Regions from separate parts of the Arthrobacter sp. Y3224055 genome, predicted to be linked through region 1. Evidence: predicted binding sites of a transcription regulator. Region 1 holds the regulator's gene; each other region holds the start of a gene.
What was found. Region 1 encodes LexA, which represses DNA repair genes until DNA is damaged. Its sites were predicted from a motif close to TCGAACANNTGTTCGA; they were not measured.

Region 1 (4,501 bases):
TCCGGGGACAACGTGAAGTCTGCCCCCCGCGGAACGGCCACATAATCCGTGTCCGTCCCGCTGGCCAGCAGCGGGTACATGGAATAGGTGGGCGGGAAGCTCAGCAGGGTGCGGCCGGGGCCGCCGAAGGCCTGGAGGATTTGCTGCAGGACCTCGTTCGATCCGTTGGCGGCCCAAATGTTCTCTGCGGTGAGGCCGTGCCCCAAGTAGCGGGCCAGCGCCGTCCTCAGCTTCGTGAACTCGCGATCCGGATACCGGTTCAGACCCGCGGCAGCCTCGCTGACGGCCGAGACGATGGCCTGACGGACAGCATCGGGCAGGCCATGGGTGTTTTCGTTGACGTTCAGGAGGACGGGAACCTCCAGCTGGGGCGCACCATAGGGCTCCAGGCCCCGGAGATTTTCCCGCAACGGCAGGCGGTTCAGGCGTTCTAACTGCTCACTCACCGGTCCAGTTTAAGCTTCGGCCCGCCCGGGGCAGGAATCGGGCGGGCCGAAGCAGCTCATATTACGGCTGCCTCAGCGCGCGGACGGGACCAGCAGCTGCTGCCCGGCGTGGACGATGTCCCCCTGCAGGCCGTTCAATTGCGCGATCTCGAAAATGACATCGTGGGGGTTGCGGTCCGGCGCGGACTGCACTGCTATGTCCCACAGTGACTGGCCGCTGCCGACCGTGACGGTCGCCGCCGGCCCCGGCCCCAGCCCCCCGGCGGCGGCCATTGCCGGAGCAGTGAAGAAACCGATCAGGGTCAGGGCTGCGGCCGCGGCGAGCATCAGCGGCAGGCCGATCAGCAACAAACGGCCGCGGCGGGTCAGCCGCAGGCCTGTGCTGGTACGAAGGCCAGCGGGCTGCGGTGCGAGCTGGGCGGACATGGTGCCACCTTTCCGATATTCGATCTATTTCGGCTGGTTTCGATCGTCTTGCAACGGTATTCGAACGTATCTTCGAATACGTCTTCTACAGTTTTAGCACTGGTGATCGAACATTGTCGAGACTCAGTCGAACAAATGTTTGAAATTCGCTACCGCCTCGCCTAGCGTTGTAAGCGTCGGGCGGCAGTAAGAGCAGTGCATCAGCCGCCACCGACAAAACAGTTGAGACAACAGTCCATGTGCGGTTCCGCTACGGCGCCGGCGCAGGGACCACTACGGGGAGACCGGGGCCGGACATGTCGGAAGAGACCACCACCACTGCCGGAGCGAAGCGACGCGGCCGGCCCGTCAAAGTGGGGCGCAGCCTGACGCCGAGGCAGAAGAAGATCCTGGAAACCATCCAGCGCTCCGTTATGTCACACGGATACCCTCCGTCCATGCGCGAGATCGGTGACACGGTCGGTCTGGCAAGCCTGTCCAGCGTCACGCACCAGTTGGCCCAACTGGAGAAGATGGGCTACATCAGGCGCGACCCCAAGCGTCCCCGTGCCATGGAAATCCTGACCCCGCTGACACTCGAGCACGGGGGTGTGGAAATCGTCGGAGTCGATGAACCGCAACAGCTGCGCAGCTCCAGCGGCGTCGCCGTATCCGAGCTGACCACGTCATCCGACACGGCGATGGTGCCGCTGGTGGGAAGGATCGCAGCGGGCGGGCCGATCCTGGCGGACCAGGCGGTCGAGGACGTCATGCCCCTGCCGCGGCAACTGGTGGGACACGGCGAGTTGTTCATGCTCAGGGTCTCGGGCGATTCCATGATCGATGCGGCCATCTGTGACGGCGACTGGGTCGTGGTCCGCCAGCAGCACACGGCCGAGAACGGCGACATCGTGGCGGCGCTGCTCGACGACGAAGCAACGGTCAAGACCTTCCGGCAGCGCGACGGCCACACCTGGCTGTTGCCGCAGAATACCCAGTACGAACCGATTCTTGGCGACCACGCAACCATCATGGGCAAGGTTGTCTCGGTGATGCGGGCCCTCTGACGCGCCCGGTCTCCCCGGTCCGCGCTGCAGCCACCCCGGGATCCCCTGCCCGCACGGGCGGTCCCCGCGCAGGGCCCCGCTCGCTCCGGAACGGGCGTGCCCCCAACCCGTTCAGGCTGAGGCCGTAGCCAGCCTTTCCAAGACCTGGCGGGCCGTGGCGCCGTCCTTGGTACTCCAGAAGGGCGGCAGGGCGCTGCGGAGGAAACTCCCGTAGCGCGCCGTCGCCAGCCGTGAGTCCAACACGGCCACCACTCCACGGTCGTTTGACGCGCGGATCAGCCTCCCGGCTCCCTGGGCCAGCCGCACGGCCGCATGGGTCGCCGAGACCGTCATGAAACCGTTTCCCCCGGACTGCGCCACGGACCGGGTTCGGGCAGTCGTGAGCGGGTCATCCGGCCGGGGGAACGGAATCCGGTCGATGACCACGAGCCGGCACGCGGAACCGGGAACGTCGACGCCCTGCCAGAGCGTCATGGTGCCGAACAGGCAGGTGTCGGGCTCTTCGGCGAATTGGCGGACCAGCGCGCCCATCGACGATTCGCCCTGGCACAGGATGGTCAGGTCGGTGCGCCCGCGCATCTCGGCCGCGGCTTCTTCTGCCGCACGCCGCGAGGAGAACAGGCCCAGGGCGCCGCCGCGCGAGGCCAGCAGCAGCTCCTCGAGTTCATCGAGCTGTTCCGGGCTGGTGCCCCGGCCCGGCTTCGGCAGATGCGACGCCACGTAGAGCACGCCCTGCCTGGGGTAATCGAAGGGGCTGCCCACGTCCACGCTGGAATAGGCGGGCGCGCCGGCTCCGAGCAGTCCGAGCGACCCGGCGACGGCATCGAAGGTCCCCCCGACCGACAACGTCGCCGATGTCAGCACAACGGTATGTTCGTCGAACAAGCCCTCACGCAGCCGGGACGCCACCGAGAGCGGCGCTATGTTCAACGTTGCCGGCTGGTCGTCATTGGCGGCGTAGTCGCCGGCCTCGCCATAGGTGCTGGGACGGGTCGCCCAGATGACCTCCCGGGAGTCCGGAGCGGACAGCAGCCGTTCGGCCAGTTCCAGCACGGCCGCGAGCCGTGAGCGCGCCATCTGCCGTCCGCCGTCCGCTGCCCCCGCACCCTCGGGCTTCGAGTCGGAGAGCGCCGCGCGGGCCGCTTCCCGTACCTGCGCAAGAACCAGCTCATGCTCCTCGCGGAGGCCGGCCGCCAGCAGGCCGGTGGGCACCGACTGCAGGACGTCCTCCAGCGCATCGGCGGCGGAGTTCAAAGGCTCCACGCTGATCCCCGTGTGTTTGCGTGCCGTCGAGGCGGCGGTACGCACCATGGCGGCGGAGAGTTGCCCCGCGACGGCGCTGGTGACGCGGTCCTGCAGCTCATGGGCCTCGTCGATGACCACCACGTCATAGTCCGGGAGTACCGCGACGCCCTCGAAGGCGTTGATGGCCAGCATGGCATGGTTCGTGATCACGATGTCTGCCTCCGCCGCGCGGCCCCGTGCCAGTTCGCTGAAGCACTCGGCGGCCAGGGGACACTTCTGGGCGCCCAGGCACTCCATGGAGCCGACGGAGACCTGTCGCCAGGCCCGGTCGCTGACACCGGGCACCAGTTCATCCCGATCCCCGGTGTCGGTCTCCTGCGCCCACTCGCGCAGGCGCACGACTTCCTTGCCCAGCGCGCCCGAGGCGCCGGAAGCCGACGCTGCGCCGGCCGGAGCAGGATGCGGAACCGCGTCCTCGCCGAGGCTGAACAGCGCCGCCGGCGCGTCCTCGTCCGGAAAGCCGCCCGCGAGCTTGTGCAGGCAGAGGTAATTGTTCCTGCCCTTGAGCAAAGCGACGTCCAGCGGCCTGGGCAGCTCGTCGGCGACGGCCTCCAACAGCCGGGGCAGGTCCCGCTTGACGATCTGCGATTGCAGCGCCAACGTTGCCGTGGAGACGATCGCCGGCTTCTCCCCCTCCAGCGCCTGGACCATGAGCGGCACCAAGTAGGCCAGCGACTTGCCGGTGCCTGTGCCCGCCTGCACCAGCAGGTGTTGCCGGCGCTCGAAGGCCTCGGCCACTTTCGCCGCCATCTCGTGCTGGCCGGCACGGTGCTGCCCGCCCATCTCCTGTACGGCGACGTCAAGCAGCCGCAGCGCCTCACCGGCGGGAACCTGGAGGTCAGTCATGCCGGAGGAACTGTTCCAGCTCCGATGCCAGACCCTCGCGCACCATCACGTCGAGCCGCGTGCCGTCCCCGCCATGCTCCATGGAGAGGATCTCGGCGTCTTCATTGTGCAGGCGGCTAATCACTTCGCCGCGGTCGTAGGGCACCAGCAGCTGCAGCTTCACACTGGGCCGCGGGATTGTCTCGCTGACGAGCCGAAGCAGCTCATCAATGCCCTGCCCGGTCCGCGCCGAGACCACGACGTGCCGCGGTTCACGCTGGCGCAGTCGCTCGACCACGAACGGATCGGCGGCATCGGCCTTGTTCAAGACGACGATTTCCGGAATGTGCCGTGCTTCGATTTCGGTCAGCACCTCGCGCACCGCGGCGATCTGGCCCTCCGGGTCGGGATGCGAGACGTCGACGACGTGCAGGATGACGTCGGCGTCGGCAA
Region 2 (4,501 bases), on a different contig from region 1:
CAGGGAACGGTAACGGCCGCCGTGGCACTGGCCGGCTACACCGGCAAGCCGAATCTCACCGGACGGCGCAAGGCCGTGGTCGCAGCCATGCACGCCGTCTCGGAGCGGCTGGGCAATACGCCCGCCGTCGCCCGCAAGTCGTACGTGGATCCGCGGCTCGTGGACCGCTTTATGGCGGGACAGATCCCGGACGCCGCCACGTACTCCGCGGCGGAACGCAGCCTGCCGTCCTTCCTGGCCTGACAGGGGCAGCCTGCCATCCTTCCTCGGGTGGCAAGGGAGCGAAAGCAGCCCGCGGCGCTAGAATTAGAGAGCCCCGGCAGGCGGGATTCCCCCCAACGTCCACGTCTGTCGGGGTTGAATGCGCCCTACCAGCCGCGCGATTTCCACTCGTCCAGATGGGGCCGTTCCGCCCCGAGGGTGGTGCCGGCGCCATGGCCCGGATGGACCACCGTGTCGTCGGGCAGGTAGTTGAACACCCGTTCGGCCACATCGTTGAAGAGGGTTGAAAACCGTTCCGGGTCCTGCTGCGTGTTGCCCAGCCCGCCCGGAAACAGGGAATCTCCGGTGAACAGGTGCGGCGGGCCCTCGGGTGCGCGGTAGAGCAGCGCCACGGAACCCGGCGTGTGCCCGCGCAGCTTGATGGCTTCCAACGAGAATCCGTCGAAGCGGCCGACGTCCTGATGCTCGAGCGCAACATCGGTCCGCACCTCGATCTGCGGAATATCCTCCACCCCGGCCGCCGTTTTGGCGCCGGTAGCGGCCACCGCCTCCGGCAGGGCCCGGACATGGTCCCAGTGGCTGTGCGTGGTCACGATCAGGGCAACCTCGGCCGGCCGCCCGGCATCCGCGGCGCCCTCGCGCAGCAGTTGCTGGATGGCCGGAAAGTCATCGGCGGCGTCGATCAACACCTGGGTGCCGGAAGCCTTGGCCGTCAGCAGATAGACGTTGTTGTCCATCTCGGAAACGGAAATACCGCGGATGGTGACTGCAGGATCTTCGTGAAGCAACATGCTTCCCAGCCTACCGACAGTCGACCCGGACGGCTCAGGATGTCATTCTGGTTGTAGCAGCGGACAGGCAGCGCGATGCTGGGGACACGACGAGGAGCGGGCGCAGACGATGGAAGCGAGCGAGTTTGACTGGCGGATGAACCGCGACAGCGCCGTGCCGCTCTTCGAGCAGTTGAGGCTGCGGATCATCGAAGCGGCCGATGCCGGCGAACTCCCGGTGGGCACGAAGCTGCCGCCCGTCAGGCGGTTGGCCGACCATCTGGGTGTGGTCCCGAATACCGTGGCACGCGCCTACCGGGAGCTTGAAACTGCCGGGCGGGTGGAAACCCACGGCCGGGCCGGCACCGTGGTCAGCGCCGGAGCCGGCAAGGCCCGGCAACAACTGGGCGATGCCGCCGAAGCATTCGCCCGCGCCGTTCACGGTCAAGGGATCGGCGGCAAGGAAGCACTCGCCGCCGCCAAGGCCGCGTTGGAGCGCCACGGCATCAAGTAGGCGGCATCAGGCGTCGTCTGGCGCCGGCCGGGGAGCCGACGATTGCGGACGCTCACTGTCCGCAGGTGCCGTCCGCCGTGACCGATGTAATACAAGTTCGAACGAATTTTCGATTAGAGTAGATACCGTGCTAAAAGCAAGCGAAGCGTCCGTCCCGGCGACCGATTCCGAGTCTGCCACCTCCGTTTCCCGCTCCGCGGATATGTCCCGGCTGGTCGTCAAGGGCGCCCGCGAGCATAATCTGCAGAACGTCAGCGTGGACCTGCCCCGCGACGCCATGATCGTCTTCACGGGCCTGTCCGGCTCGGGCAAGTCGTCGTTGGCCTTCGATACGATCTTCGCCGAGGGCCAGCGCCGGTACGTGGAATCGCTCTCTTCCTATGCGCGGATGTTCTTGGGGCAGGTGGACAAGCCGGATGTGGACTTCATCGAGGGCCTGTCGCCGGCGGTCTCGATCGACCAGAAATCGACCAGCCGCAACCCGCGCTCCACCGTGGGAACAATCACCGAGATCTACGACTACCTGCGCCTGCTGTGGGCCCGCGTCGGCCGCCCCTTTTGCCCGCAGTGCGGTGAACCGGTGGAAAAGCAGACCCCGCAGCAAATCGTTGACCAGCTGCAAGAGCTTCCCGAAGGGACCCGGTTCCAGATCCTGGCCCCGGTAGTGCGCGGGCGCAAGGGCGAGTTCGTCGACCTGTTCAAGGAACTGAGCACCAAGGGCTTTTCCCGCGCAAAGGTGGACGGCAAGCAGGTGCAGCTAAGCGAACCGCCGAAGCTGGGGAAGCAGTACAAGCACACCATTGAGGTGGTGGTGGACCGGCTGGTGGCCAAGGAAGGCATCCACCAGCGCCTGACCGACTCGGTGGAAACCGCCCTGGCCCTCGCGGAGGGCCGCGTGCTGGCCGATTTCGTCGACATTGACGAGGACGACCCGGGCCGTACGCGTAGCTTCTCCGAGCACCTGGCCTGCCCGAACGAACACCCGCTCGCCATCGACGAGATCGAGCCGCGCTCGTTCTCGTTCAACAATCCGTTCGGCGCCTGTCCGGCCTGTACCGGTATCGGCAGCAAGCTTGAAGTAGATGTGGACCTGGTGGTCCCGGATCCCGACCGGAGCCTGTCCGAGGGCGCCATTGCCCCGTGGTCCTTGGGCAAAGCCACCCAGGAGTACTGGACGCGGTTGCTCGAAGGGCTCTCGCATGAGCTGGGGTTCTCCATGGACGAGCCGTGGAAGAACCTGCCGAAGAAGGTCCGGGAGGCCGTACTGCACGGCAAGGACTTCAAGGTCGTGGTGCAGTACCGCAACCGCTTCGGCCGGGAACGGAAATACAGCACCGGATTCGAAGGCGCGTTCCAGTACATCCACCGAAAGCATGAGGAAACCGAGTCCGAGTGGGCGAGGGACCGTTACAAGGAGTACATGCGCGAGGTCCCGTGCCCGGAATGCAACGGCGCGCGGCTGAACCCCGCGTCGCTGTCCGTGCTGATCAACGGCAAGTCCATCGCGGATGTGTCTGCCCTGCCGCTGCGCGAGGCGAGTTCGTTCCTCGCCGGCCTGGAGCTCTCGGCCCGCGAAACCCAGATCGCCCACCAGGTACTCATCGAGATCCAGGCACGGCTGCGGTTCCTCCTGGACGTGGGCCTGGAATACCTGAACCTGGAGCGCGCCGCCGGCACGCTGTCCGGAGGGGAGGCCCAGCGCATCCGGCTGGCCACGCAGATTGGCTCCGGCCTGGTCGGCGTGCTCTACGTGCTCGACGAGCCCTCCATCGGCCTGCACCAGCGGGACAACCGCCGCTTGATCGAGACCCTCACACGGCTGCGCGACCTCGGCAACACCCTGATAGTGGTGGAACACGACGAGGACACCATCGCCGAGGCCGACTGGATAGTGGACATCGGACCGGGCGCCGGCGAGCACGGCGGCGAAGTGGTGCACTCCGGCTCGCTGCAGGAACTGCTGGACAACACGCGTTCCATCACCGGTGACTACCTGTCCGGCCGGCGCCGCATCGAACTGCCGGCGAAGCGCCGGAAGATGGACAAGAAGCGCCAGATCAAGGTGGTGGGTGCCCGGGAAAACAATCTCCGCGGCATCGATGCCTCGTTCCCGCTGGGAATCTTCACCGCGGTCACCGGCGTCAGCGGCTCCGGAAAATCGACCCTGGTCAACGACATCCTCTACAAGGTGCTGGCGAACAAGCTCAACGGAGCCAAGCATGTTGCCGGCCGCCACACCAGGGTGGAAGGCGTGGACCAGCTGGACAAGGTCATCCACGTCGACCAGAGCCCGATCGGCCGCACGCCACGCTCCAACCCCGCCACCTACACCGGTGTCTTCGACAACATCCGCAAACTGTTCGCCGAGACCAACGAGGCGAAGCTCCGGGGCTACCTGCCCGGCCGGTTCTCGTTTAACGTCAAGGGCGGGCGCTGCGAGGCCTGCTCCGGCGACGGCACGCTGAAGATCGAGATGAACTTCCTGCCCGACGTCTACGTTCCGTGCGAGGTCTGCCACGGCGCGCGGTACAACCGCGAGACGCTGGAAGTCCATTACAAGGGCAAGACGATTGCCGAAGTCCTGGACATGCCGATCGAGGAAGCAGCGGAATTCTTTGCCGCGTTCACCCCGATCGCCCGCCACTTGCGGACCCTGGTGGACGTCGGGCTGGGGTACGTCCGGCTCGGACAGCCCGCCACCACGCTGTCGGGCGGGGAAGCCCAGCGCGTCAAGCTCGCCAGCGAACTGCAGCGCCGCTCGAACGGGCGAAGCATCTACGTGCTGGATGAGCCGACCACCGGCCTGCACTTTGAAGACATCCGCAAGCTCCTGCAGGTGCTGCAGGGGCTGGTGGACAAGGGCAACACGGTGATCACCATCGAGCACAACCTCGACGTGATCAAGAGCGCCGACTGGGTTGTGGACATGGGGCCCGAGGGCGGTTCCGGCGGCGGCCAGATCATCGCCAGCGGCACTCCCGAGCAGGTGGCGGCA
Region 3 (4,501 bases), on a different contig from region 1:
AACCCTGGCCGAGGTTGAAGTCTCAATCAACAACTCCCGGTGGTCCGGCGTGCCGTTCATCCTCCGCTCGGGCAAGGCTTTGGGCAAGCCGCAGAAGGAAGTAATCATCACCTTTAGGCCGGTCAACCACCTGCCGACGGGCTTCAAGGGCATCGACGCCCCGACGCGGCTGCGGATCGGGCTCGGACCCGAAACCCTTCAACTTGAGATCGATGTGAACGGTCCAGGTGACATCTTCACGCTGGACCGGGCGGTCATGAGCGCCGACCTGCACTCGGCCGATCTGTTGCCCTACGGCGAAGTGTTGGAAGGCGTGCTGCGCGGCGACCCGCTCCTGTCCGTCCGCGGGGATACCGCCGAGGAGTGCTGGCGGATAGTCGAGCCCGTGCTGAAGGCTTGGGAACAAGACGAAGTGCCGCTGGAAGGGTACGAAGCGGGCAGCAACGGTCCGGCCGGTTGGTCAACTTCCCGGAGCGACAGGCCGCTTCCCTAACGGAAATCGAGGCCACCAAATACCTAGAACGGGCGGTGGGGCGTCTAGAACGGTGGCGGGGTGTTGTCCCATGGGCCGTCCGTGGCTTCTCCGCCGGTGTCGCCCTCGCCGCGGGTATTACAGCCCCGGGGACTTTTGGCCCCGTTGCCCGGGCTTTCCGTGGCTTCTTCTGCGCCGAGGGCTGAGGGGAGCGTGAGTGTCCAGCCTTCGTCGGGGGTGGTGGTGTGGGTATGGCCGGAGCGGGTGGTGAAGTGGAGGGTCCCGTCGGGATCCTGGGTGACGGTTCCGCCGCCGTTGTGTTTGGTTTTATGCCCGGGTTTGCATCTGGCGCTGAGATTTTCGATGACTGTTTTGCCGCCGTCTTCCCAGGCGATGGTGTGGTCGATGTCGCATTGGTCGGCGGGGACGGTGCAGCCGTAGTCGCGGCAGTGGCGGTCACGTAGCCGGACGAGGCGTTTGAGCCATTCGGGCGGGGTGCGCAGGTCTTTGGCGGCAGCGATGGCGTGGCCGTGGTCGTCGGTGAGCACGATCAACCAGGACTTCGCCAGCGCGGCGAGGTCGCGGGTCATGCCGGGCGGGATGGGTCCGTAGCCGGTGAGGTCGCCGGGGTCTTCGGCGAGCCGGAGCAGGGTGTGCAGTGGTGCGGTGACGGCGACGGAGGCGGTCATGTTCCCGGCCCCGCAGGTGCAGGGCCCCTGTCCTGCCGTCCCTCCGGCTGCCGTGTTTCGGGCGGTGCACGCCGCAACTTCCGCGTCCGGGATTTCTGGGCCGGTTCCTTTGGTGGTGCCCGGTAGAGTCCCGGCGGCTGCGGACCCGGTTGCAGCTGCGGTTGCGGCAGCAGTTCCAGACTGGGCCGTTTCCCGCGGGTTGGCTGCGGTTTGGGTGGCCGCTGTTCCGCAGTTGTCGGTGGCCGTCTGGGTGGCGGCTGTGTCGCCGGCGGCGGGTCCGGTGTCTGTGTCTGTGGCGGTGGCCGTGGGCTGGTAGGCGTGGCCGGGGTAGCGCAGGAGCATGTCGGTGAACACGTCGGCGCGGAGCTGGCCCAGGGTGCGGGTTTCGTCGACGGTTTGGAGTTTGCGGGCGTGGGCCTGCATCAGGTTGTAGGCGAGCAGCGCTTTGTCGGCGCTGGTGCGGATGTAGAGTTCGGCCATCCCGTCGTCCTGGGGCTGGTAGTGGACGGTGCGGCGTTCCATCGCGGCCCGGTGCCGGGTCTCGAGGGGTTCGGGGTGCAGCCGGTCGCGGACTGTGCGGGCCCGGGCCTGCACGGATTCCAGGGTGATGGTCCCGGCGCCGGGAACAACGCCGGCCTCGTAGCCGGCCAGGACCTCGGGCGGCAGGCCGGCGCCTTTGCGGGCGATGGCGGCGGCGCGGGGCAGGTCGAGGTCGCCGTTGTCCAGGGCGGCGAGGGTGGCGGGCAGGCAGGTGGCGATCTGGTGTGCGTCGGCCAGTTCCGCGGCAGCGCGTTGGCGGGGCACGGCCAGGATGGGTGCGAGCTCGGCGGCGGCGTGCCGGCAGATCCCGTCCGGTGCCCCGGCGTCGGGCCCGGTTGCCGGGCGGAGCACGGCCAGGCGGTGCAGGGCCCGCAGCCGGCGGGACTGGGTCCAGGCCTCGTGTTTGCGCACCGCCTGGAGGTAGTCGAGGGTCGACCAATCGTCCAGAGCCGCGGGGTCGGTGCCGGCGAGCAGGCCTGCCAGTTCCGCCGGTCCCAGCTCCCGCCAGTCGTCCGCCCACCCCCGCGGGACCGGTACCGGTTCGGCGGAACCATTGTCGGGCGCGCAACCATTGTCGGGCGTGGCACCGTCATCGGGCGCGGCAGGGGTACCGGAGTGATCCTCCGGCTCCTGCGCCTCGTCGAACGGTTCCGCTGCCATACTTCAACGCTACGCAGCCCACGCCCCGGGTAGAACGAACCTTCGAGGAAAGTGCATAACCTGCCCTCGACAGCTGCCTGTGGAGGACAACTCAGCAGGCCAATGGCTGAACGGGGAACCCTCCTTCCCTGTGTAGGACAACTCAGCAGGCCAATGGCTGAACGGGGAACCCTCCTTCCCTGTGGAGGACAACTCAGCGTCCGGACGGCTGAACGGGGAACCGTCCTTCCCTGTGGAGGACAACTCAGCAGGCTAACGGCTGAACGCGAAGCCGACGGGCGCGTCTGGAGGGGAACCAGCCACCTTCATCCGACGAAACCGCGGCACCGCCGCGGTTTCCGGGCCGCCGCAGACTCCGTAAGTGCACGCCCGCGCACCGGAAGACCCGGTTGCTCCGGACGCCGCAGGGGTGACCGGAACAACCGGGCCAGGGAAATCTGCCAAAGGTTCCAGTCCTAGATGGCAGCCTCGCCGCGTTCGCCCGTGCGGACGCGGACCGCTTCCTGCACATCCACCAGCCAGACCTTGCCGTCGCCCGCGCGGCCGGTGTTGGCGGTGGCCACGAGGACGTCCACGATGTCGTCGGCCAGATCTTCCCCCACCAAGACCTCGACGCGGACCTTGGGCAGCAGGTCCACCGTGTACTCGGCGCCGCGGTAGACCTCCGTGTGGCCGCGCTGCCGCCCGTACCCGCTGGCCTCACTGACGGTCAGCCCTTGGACCCCATAGCTTTCCAAGCTGTTGCGGACTGCCTCCAGCTTTTCCGGCCGGATGATTGCGGTGACCAGTTTCATGCGTTGACCTCTTCCTTGATCGTGCTGCGGGCGCTGGGGTCGGTTGCCGGGTGCGGGATGAATGTTCCGCCGGTGCCCAGGCCGCCGAATTCGTAGGCGGATTCGGCGTGCTGGGCGAGGTCCACGCCGGTGACCTCATCCTCTGCGGTTACCCGGAAGCCAAGGGTCTTGTGGATCGCCAAGCCGATGATCAGGGTCAGCACGCCAGAGAACACCATCGAGACCAGCGCCGCCACGGCCTGCGCCCCCAGTTGGGCGACGCCGCCGCCGTAGAAGAGACCACCGCCTGCACCTTCGACCGGCAGGGCGATGAAGCCCAGGGCCAGCGTTCCGACCAGGCCGGCAACCAGGTGGACGCCCACCACATCCAGCGAGTCGTCGTAGCCCAGCCTGTACTTCAGCCCCACCGCCAGCGCGGCCAGCACGCCCGCCACCAGGCCCAGACCCACCGCCCCCAGAGGGGATACGTTGGCGCAGGCCGGGGTGATGGCCACCAGACCCGCGACCACACCCGAGGCCGCCCCGAGGGACGTGGGGCGGCCGTCGCGGAGGCGCTCGGTCACCAGCCAGCCCACGATGGCGGCTGCCGGGGCGGCCATGGTGTTGACCCAGATCAGCCCGGCTTCCTCCGCCGTGCCCGCCGCTCCCCCGTTGAATCCAAACCAGCCGAACCACAGCATCGCTGCGCCGATCATCACCAACGGAATGTTGTGCGGGCGCTGTGCAGGGTCCTTGCCGAAGCCTCTGCGCTTGCCCAGAATCAGGGCCAGGACCAGGCCCGCTACACCGGCATTGATGTGCACCACCGTGCCGCCGGCGAAATCAATCGCCTCCCCGGCCCAGGCGCCGACGGCTCCCTCGGCCCCCAGCAAGCCGCCGCCCCAGACCATGAAGGCCAGCGGGCAGTAAACCAGCGTGACCCAGACCGGCACGAAGACCGCCCAGGCGCTGAATTTTGCCCGGTCGGCGATGGCGCCGGAGATGAGTGCCACCGTGATGATCGCGAACGTGGCACCGTACCCGGCGCTGATCAAGTCAGGGGTGCTAAGCAGCCCTTCCAGGCCGAACGCGGCGAACGGATTGCCGAAGAGCTGGGCCACGCCCTCGCCCCCGCTCATCGAGTAACCCCACAGCACCCAGACCACCGCCACCAGCGCGACGGCGGAAAAGCTCATCATCATCATGTTCAGGGCCGATTTGGCCCGCGTCATCCCGCCGTAGAAGAATGCCAGTCCCGGCGTCATGAGCAGCACCAAGGCCGCCGAAATCATTACCCAGACGTGACCTGCCGACAGATCCATGTTTCACGTCCCCTCGTTCGTTGGCGGGTAATTTCCCACCGGTGA
Region 4 (4,501 bases), on a different contig from region 1:
ATGAAGGCGACTTCGACCTCATCAACCCCGTGTTTTTCTCCACGTCGAACGCCGGCGGCGACGCTCCGTCCTTCGCCGCGGGTGCGGGCAAGCTGCAGGACGCGTACGACATCGAGACGCTGGCAAAGCTGCCGATCATCCTGACGGCGCAGGGCGGCGACTACACCGCCGAGGTGTACCCGAAGCTGCGCGACGCCGGCTGGGACGGCCTGTGGATAGACGCGGCGTCCACCCTGCGGATGCAGGACAGCTCCATCATCGTGCTGGACCCGGTCAACCGCGACGTGATCGACGCCGGCCTGGCGCGGGGCGTGAAGGAATTCATCGGCGGCAACTGCACCGTCTCCTGCATGCTCATGGGCCTGGGCGGACTGTTCAAGAACGGCCTCGTCGAGTGGGGCACGTCCATGACCTATCAGGCGGCCTCCGGCGGCGGCGCCCGGCACATGCGCGAACTGCTGAACCAGTTCGGTACGCTGAACGCCGCGGTGGCCGACGAGCTGGCGCAGCCCTCCTCCGCCATCTTGGAAATCGACCGCAAGATCCTCGCCCAGCAGCGCAGCCCCGAACTGGATGCTTCCCAGTTCGGCGTGCCGCTGGCCGGTTCCGTGATCCCGTGGATCGACAAGGACCTGGGCAACGGACAGTCCAAGGAAGAATGGAAAGCCCCCGCCGAGACCAACAAGATCCTGGGCTTGAGCGACGACAAGCGGATCCCGTTCGACGGCCTGTGCGTCCGCATCGGCGCCATGCGGTCGCACTCGCAGGCCCTGACATTGAAGCTCACCGAGGACCTGCCGGTGGCCGAAATCGAGCGGATCATCGACGCCGACAACGAGTGGTCCCGCGTGGTTCCCAATACCAAGGAAGCCACCATGGAGCACCTGACGCCGGTGGCGGCCAGCGGCACGCTCGAGATCCCGGTAGGCCGTATCCGCAAGCTGGAAATGGGTCCCGAGTACATCAGCGCCTTTACCGTGGGCGACCAGCTCCTGTGGGGCGCGGCGGAGCCGTTGCGCCGCATGCTGCGCATCGCCACCGGCAACCTTTAGGACCTGCCGCCCGAGGCCGGCGGAAGCCATGAGCCACGAGGAGCCCGTCCCTTTGGGGACGGGCTCCTGCTGTTGTAGGGGTGGGCTCCCGCTGGTGGCAGTTCGCTTTTCCGGCGGCGCAGGCTGCCCATGGAAGTCCCGCTACGCCGTATCCTGAGCTGTCCACATCAGGACACTATGCAGGGGACGCCGTCCTCCACAGGCAGTGGACGGCTCCGCTTCGAATCGTTCGCCTTCCGACTTGTCCTGCACGGGCAAGGTCGGCTCCCCGTTCAGCCGTCCGCCTGCTCAGTTGTCCTACACAGGGGAATGACGGTTCCCCGTTCAGCCATCCGCCGGCTGAGTTGTCCTACACAGGCAGGTGTCGACGGCAGGTTGTGCACTTTCATCGAAGACCCGTTCTACCCGCGGCGTGGGCTGCGTAGCGTTGAAGTATGGCAGCGGAACCGTTGGACAATGCGCAGGAGCCGGAGGAATCCTCCGGTACCCCTGCCGCGTCCGACGATGGTGCCGCGCCGGACAATGGTTCCGCCGAACCGGCACCGGTCCCGCGGGGGTGGGCGGACGACTGGCAGGACCTGGGACCGGCGGAACTGGCCGGCCTGCTCGCCGGCACCGACCCCGCGGCCCTGGACGATTGGTCGACCCTCGACTACCTCCAGGCGGTGCGCAAACACGAGGCCTGGACCCAGTCCCGCCGGCTGCGGGCCGTGCACCGCCTGGCCGTGCTCCGCCCGGCAACCGGGCCCGACGCCGGGGCACCGGACGGGATCTGCCGGCACGCCGCCGCCGAGCTCGCACCCATCCTGGCCGTGCCCCGCCAACGCGCGGCCGCGGAACTGGCCGACGCACACCAGATCGCCACCTGCCTGCCCGCCACCCTCACCGCCCTCGACGCCGGCGACCTCGACCTGCCCCGCGCCACCGCCATCGCCCGCAAAGGCGCCGGCCTGCCGCCCGAGGTCCTGGCCGGCTACGAGGCCCGCGTTGTTCCCGGCGCCGGGATTATCACCCTGGAATCCGTCCAGGCCAGGGCCCGCACAGTCCGCGACCGGCTGCACCCCGAACCCCTCGAGATCCGGCACCGGGCCGCGATGGAACGCCGCACCGTCCACTACCAGCCCCAGGACGACGGGATGGCCGAACTTTACATCCGCACCAGCGCCGACAAAGCGCTGCTCGCCTACAACCTGATGCAGGCCCACGCCCGCAAACTCCAAACCGTCGACGAAACCCGCACCCTGGGCCAACTCCGCGCCGACGTGTTCACCGACATGCTCCTGCGCTACCCCGGCCACGCCTACCAGCCCGCCACAGACACCTTCACAACCGGAACCGCCGCCGGCGACACAGCCGCGGCAACTACCGGAATCACCGGCGGCGAAACAGTCGCCAACCAGGGAGCAGCCGGACCGAGAGCAGCAAGCCGTTCCGGAACTGCTGCCGGATCCGGGACCGTGCTCGGCTCTGTAACGAACGCAACGGCAATGACAACGGCAGCCGCTCCACCTGGCGCCCCCGAGAAAACCGGCCCAAAAATCCCGGACGCGGAAGTTGCGGCGTGCACCGCCCGAAACACGGCAGCCGGAGGGACGGCAGGGCAGGGGCCCTGTACCTGCGGTGCCGGGAATGTGACCGCCTCGGTCGCCGTCACCGCGCCCCTGCACACCCTGCTCCGGCTCGCCGAAGAACCCGGCGACCTCACCGGCTACGGGCCGATCCCGCCCGGCATGACCCGCGACCTTGCCGCGCTCGCCAAGTCCTGGTTGATCGTGCTCACCGATGACTATGGCAAGGCAGCCGCCGTCGCCAAAGACCTGCGCCACCCGCCCGAATGGCTCAAACGCCTCGTCCGGCTACGCGACCGCCACTGCCGCGACTACGGCTGCACCGTCCCCGCCGACCAATGCGACATCGACCACACCATCGCCTGGGAAGACGGCGGCAAAACAGTCATCGAAAATCTCAGCGCCAGATGCAAACCCGGGCACAAAACCAAACACCACGGCGGCGGAACCGTCACCCAGGACCCCGACGGGACCCTCCACTTCACCACCCGCTCCGGCCACACCCACACCACCACCCCCGACGAAGGCTGGACGCTCACGCTCCCCTCAGCCCCCGGCGCAGAAGAAGCCACGGAAAACGGAGCCAACGGGGCAATCAGTCCGCGGAATGAGACCAGCGGTGATGGCGTCGACGAAGCCACGGACGGCCCATGGGACAACACCCCGCCACCGTTCTAAACGCCCCACTGCTCCAACCGACATGAAGCGAAACCCATAGCAAGAGGATTCAACAGTGACCAGGTATGCGAGGCCCAAGGCGCGAGTCGACGACGTGCTACGGGAGTTCTTCGTCCAACAACGTCAGGTAAGACCAATCCAGCTCGACCGCTCACTCAGGTTGGAGGCTCACCTTCGGCGCTTCCTGGAGACCTGCGGTCCTGCCTACCTCTCCGAAGAATGGTGGATGATGCTCCAGTTGGAACAGTGCTTCGAACCGCGGGATGCGTTCGCGCGGCTACTGCCCGCCGATCATTTGCTGCCACCCATGCATGAGTTTTTGTCGCCCGATTGGCTCATGGACCACGGTACCGACCGGTTGGTCCAAGTGAACCACAGCTACCGACTGGTCTGCTGGCTTTGCGGCAGCGGGCTGGTCAATCTTCGTGCGCTTCGCCCGAGCATCATCCGCTTCATGATTCGGCATGACGAGCTTTCCGCACATTCCAAGCGCCGCGCCGAACGGCAGCGCATTCCACGACCGGCAGGAGCGCCGCAGGTCGAAGACCCGCAGGCTGACGCGACGATCGGACGGGAAGACCTTCCCTAGGAGCATGCCTCGCCAGACAGGGTCGCCGAATGTCCGAGGACCTCCCGCTCGGCGCGGCTGGACGCACGACGCCGAGTCCGCACACACCTCTTGGGGATCGCCAACGAAGTGAGGCGAGGTTCGGTTGCCGCTGTGGACCGCCCGGCTTCCCGCACGTACTCTCTTGGTGAGCCCGGCTAAGCAGCGGCATCCCGGCCGTCACCCTCAACACAAGCCCGGCGAAAGGTGGTTGCATGCGCACTTTCGGTGTCGAAGAGGAGCTACTGCTGGTCGACCCCGCCACGGGCCTGTCTGTGCCGCGCTCGGCAGCCGTCATGGACCAGTATCGGCTCACAGCGGGAGAAGCCCAGCAATCTGGGCAAAAGGAAGTCGCTGCTGCCTCTGCCTCAACCGGCCCGACGCTCGCAACCGAACTCCAGCAGGAACAGATCGAGGTCATCTCCCCGCCCCGCGCAGCCTTGTCCGATCTGGCAGCCGAGATTCTGGCCGGACGAGCCTTGGCCGACGCTTGTGCCCGCGCGTCCGGAGCAAGGGCCGTTGCGCTGGCCACATCGCCGTCGCCGGCCGCACCGCATCCAGCTCCTGATACCCGCGTCCAGGCACTGAGGGCGCAG

Region 2: the regulator LexA is predicted to act here: its motif matches at 1,604-1,619, upstream of uvrA (excinuclease ABC subunit UvrA).
Region 3: the regulator LexA is predicted to act here: its motif matches at 2,392-2,407, upstream of AC5RTY_RS10170 (HNH endonuclease signature motif containing protein).
Region 4: the regulator LexA is predicted to act here: its motif matches at 1,441-1,456, upstream of AC5RTY_RS01460 (HNH endonuclease signature motif containing protein).

The regions. Positions count from the first base shown of each region.
Region 1 covers NZ_JBNHGB010000005.1:31,042-35,542, forward strand. The annotation lists gene AC5RTY_RS12575 (histidinol-phosphate transaminase) at 1-446, opposite strand, end outside; gene AC5RTY_RS12580 (LysM peptidoglycan-binding domain-containing protein) at 519-872, opposite strand; gene lexA (transcriptional repressor LexA) at 1,169-1,918, shown strand; gene AC5RTY_RS12590 (ATP-dependent DNA helicase) at 2,030-4,069, opposite strand; gene hflX (GTPase HflX) at 4,062-4,501, opposite strand, start outside.
Region 2 covers NZ_JBNHGB010000002.1:347,832-352,332, reverse strand. The annotation lists gene AC5RTY_RS06955 (DNA topoisomerase IB) at 1-243, shown strand, start outside; gene AC5RTY_RS06950 (MBL fold metallo-hydrolase) at 369-1,013, opposite strand; gene AC5RTY_RS06945 (GntR family transcriptional regulator) at 1,123-1,506, shown strand; gene uvrA (excinuclease ABC subunit UvrA) at 1,709-4,501, shown strand, end outside.
Region 3 covers NZ_JBNHGB010000003.1:436,385-440,885, reverse strand. The annotation lists gene AC5RTY_RS10175 (glucose-6-phosphate dehydrogenase) at 1-493, shown strand, start outside; gene AC5RTY_RS10170 (HNH endonuclease signature motif containing protein) at 538-2,361, opposite strand; gene AC5RTY_RS10165 (P-II family nitrogen regulator) at 2,817-3,155, opposite strand; gene AC5RTY_RS10160 (ammonium transporter) at 3,152-4,456, opposite strand.
Region 4 covers NZ_JBNHGB010000001.1:298,145-302,645, forward strand. The annotation lists gene asd (aspartate-semialdehyde dehydrogenase) at 1-1,052, shown strand, start outside; gene AC5RTY_RS01460 (HNH endonuclease signature motif containing protein) at 1,487-3,298, shown strand; gene AC5RTY_RS01465 (hypothetical protein) at 3,525-3,887, shown strand; gene AC5RTY_RS01470 (carboxylate-amine ligase) at 4,121-4,501, shown strand, end outside.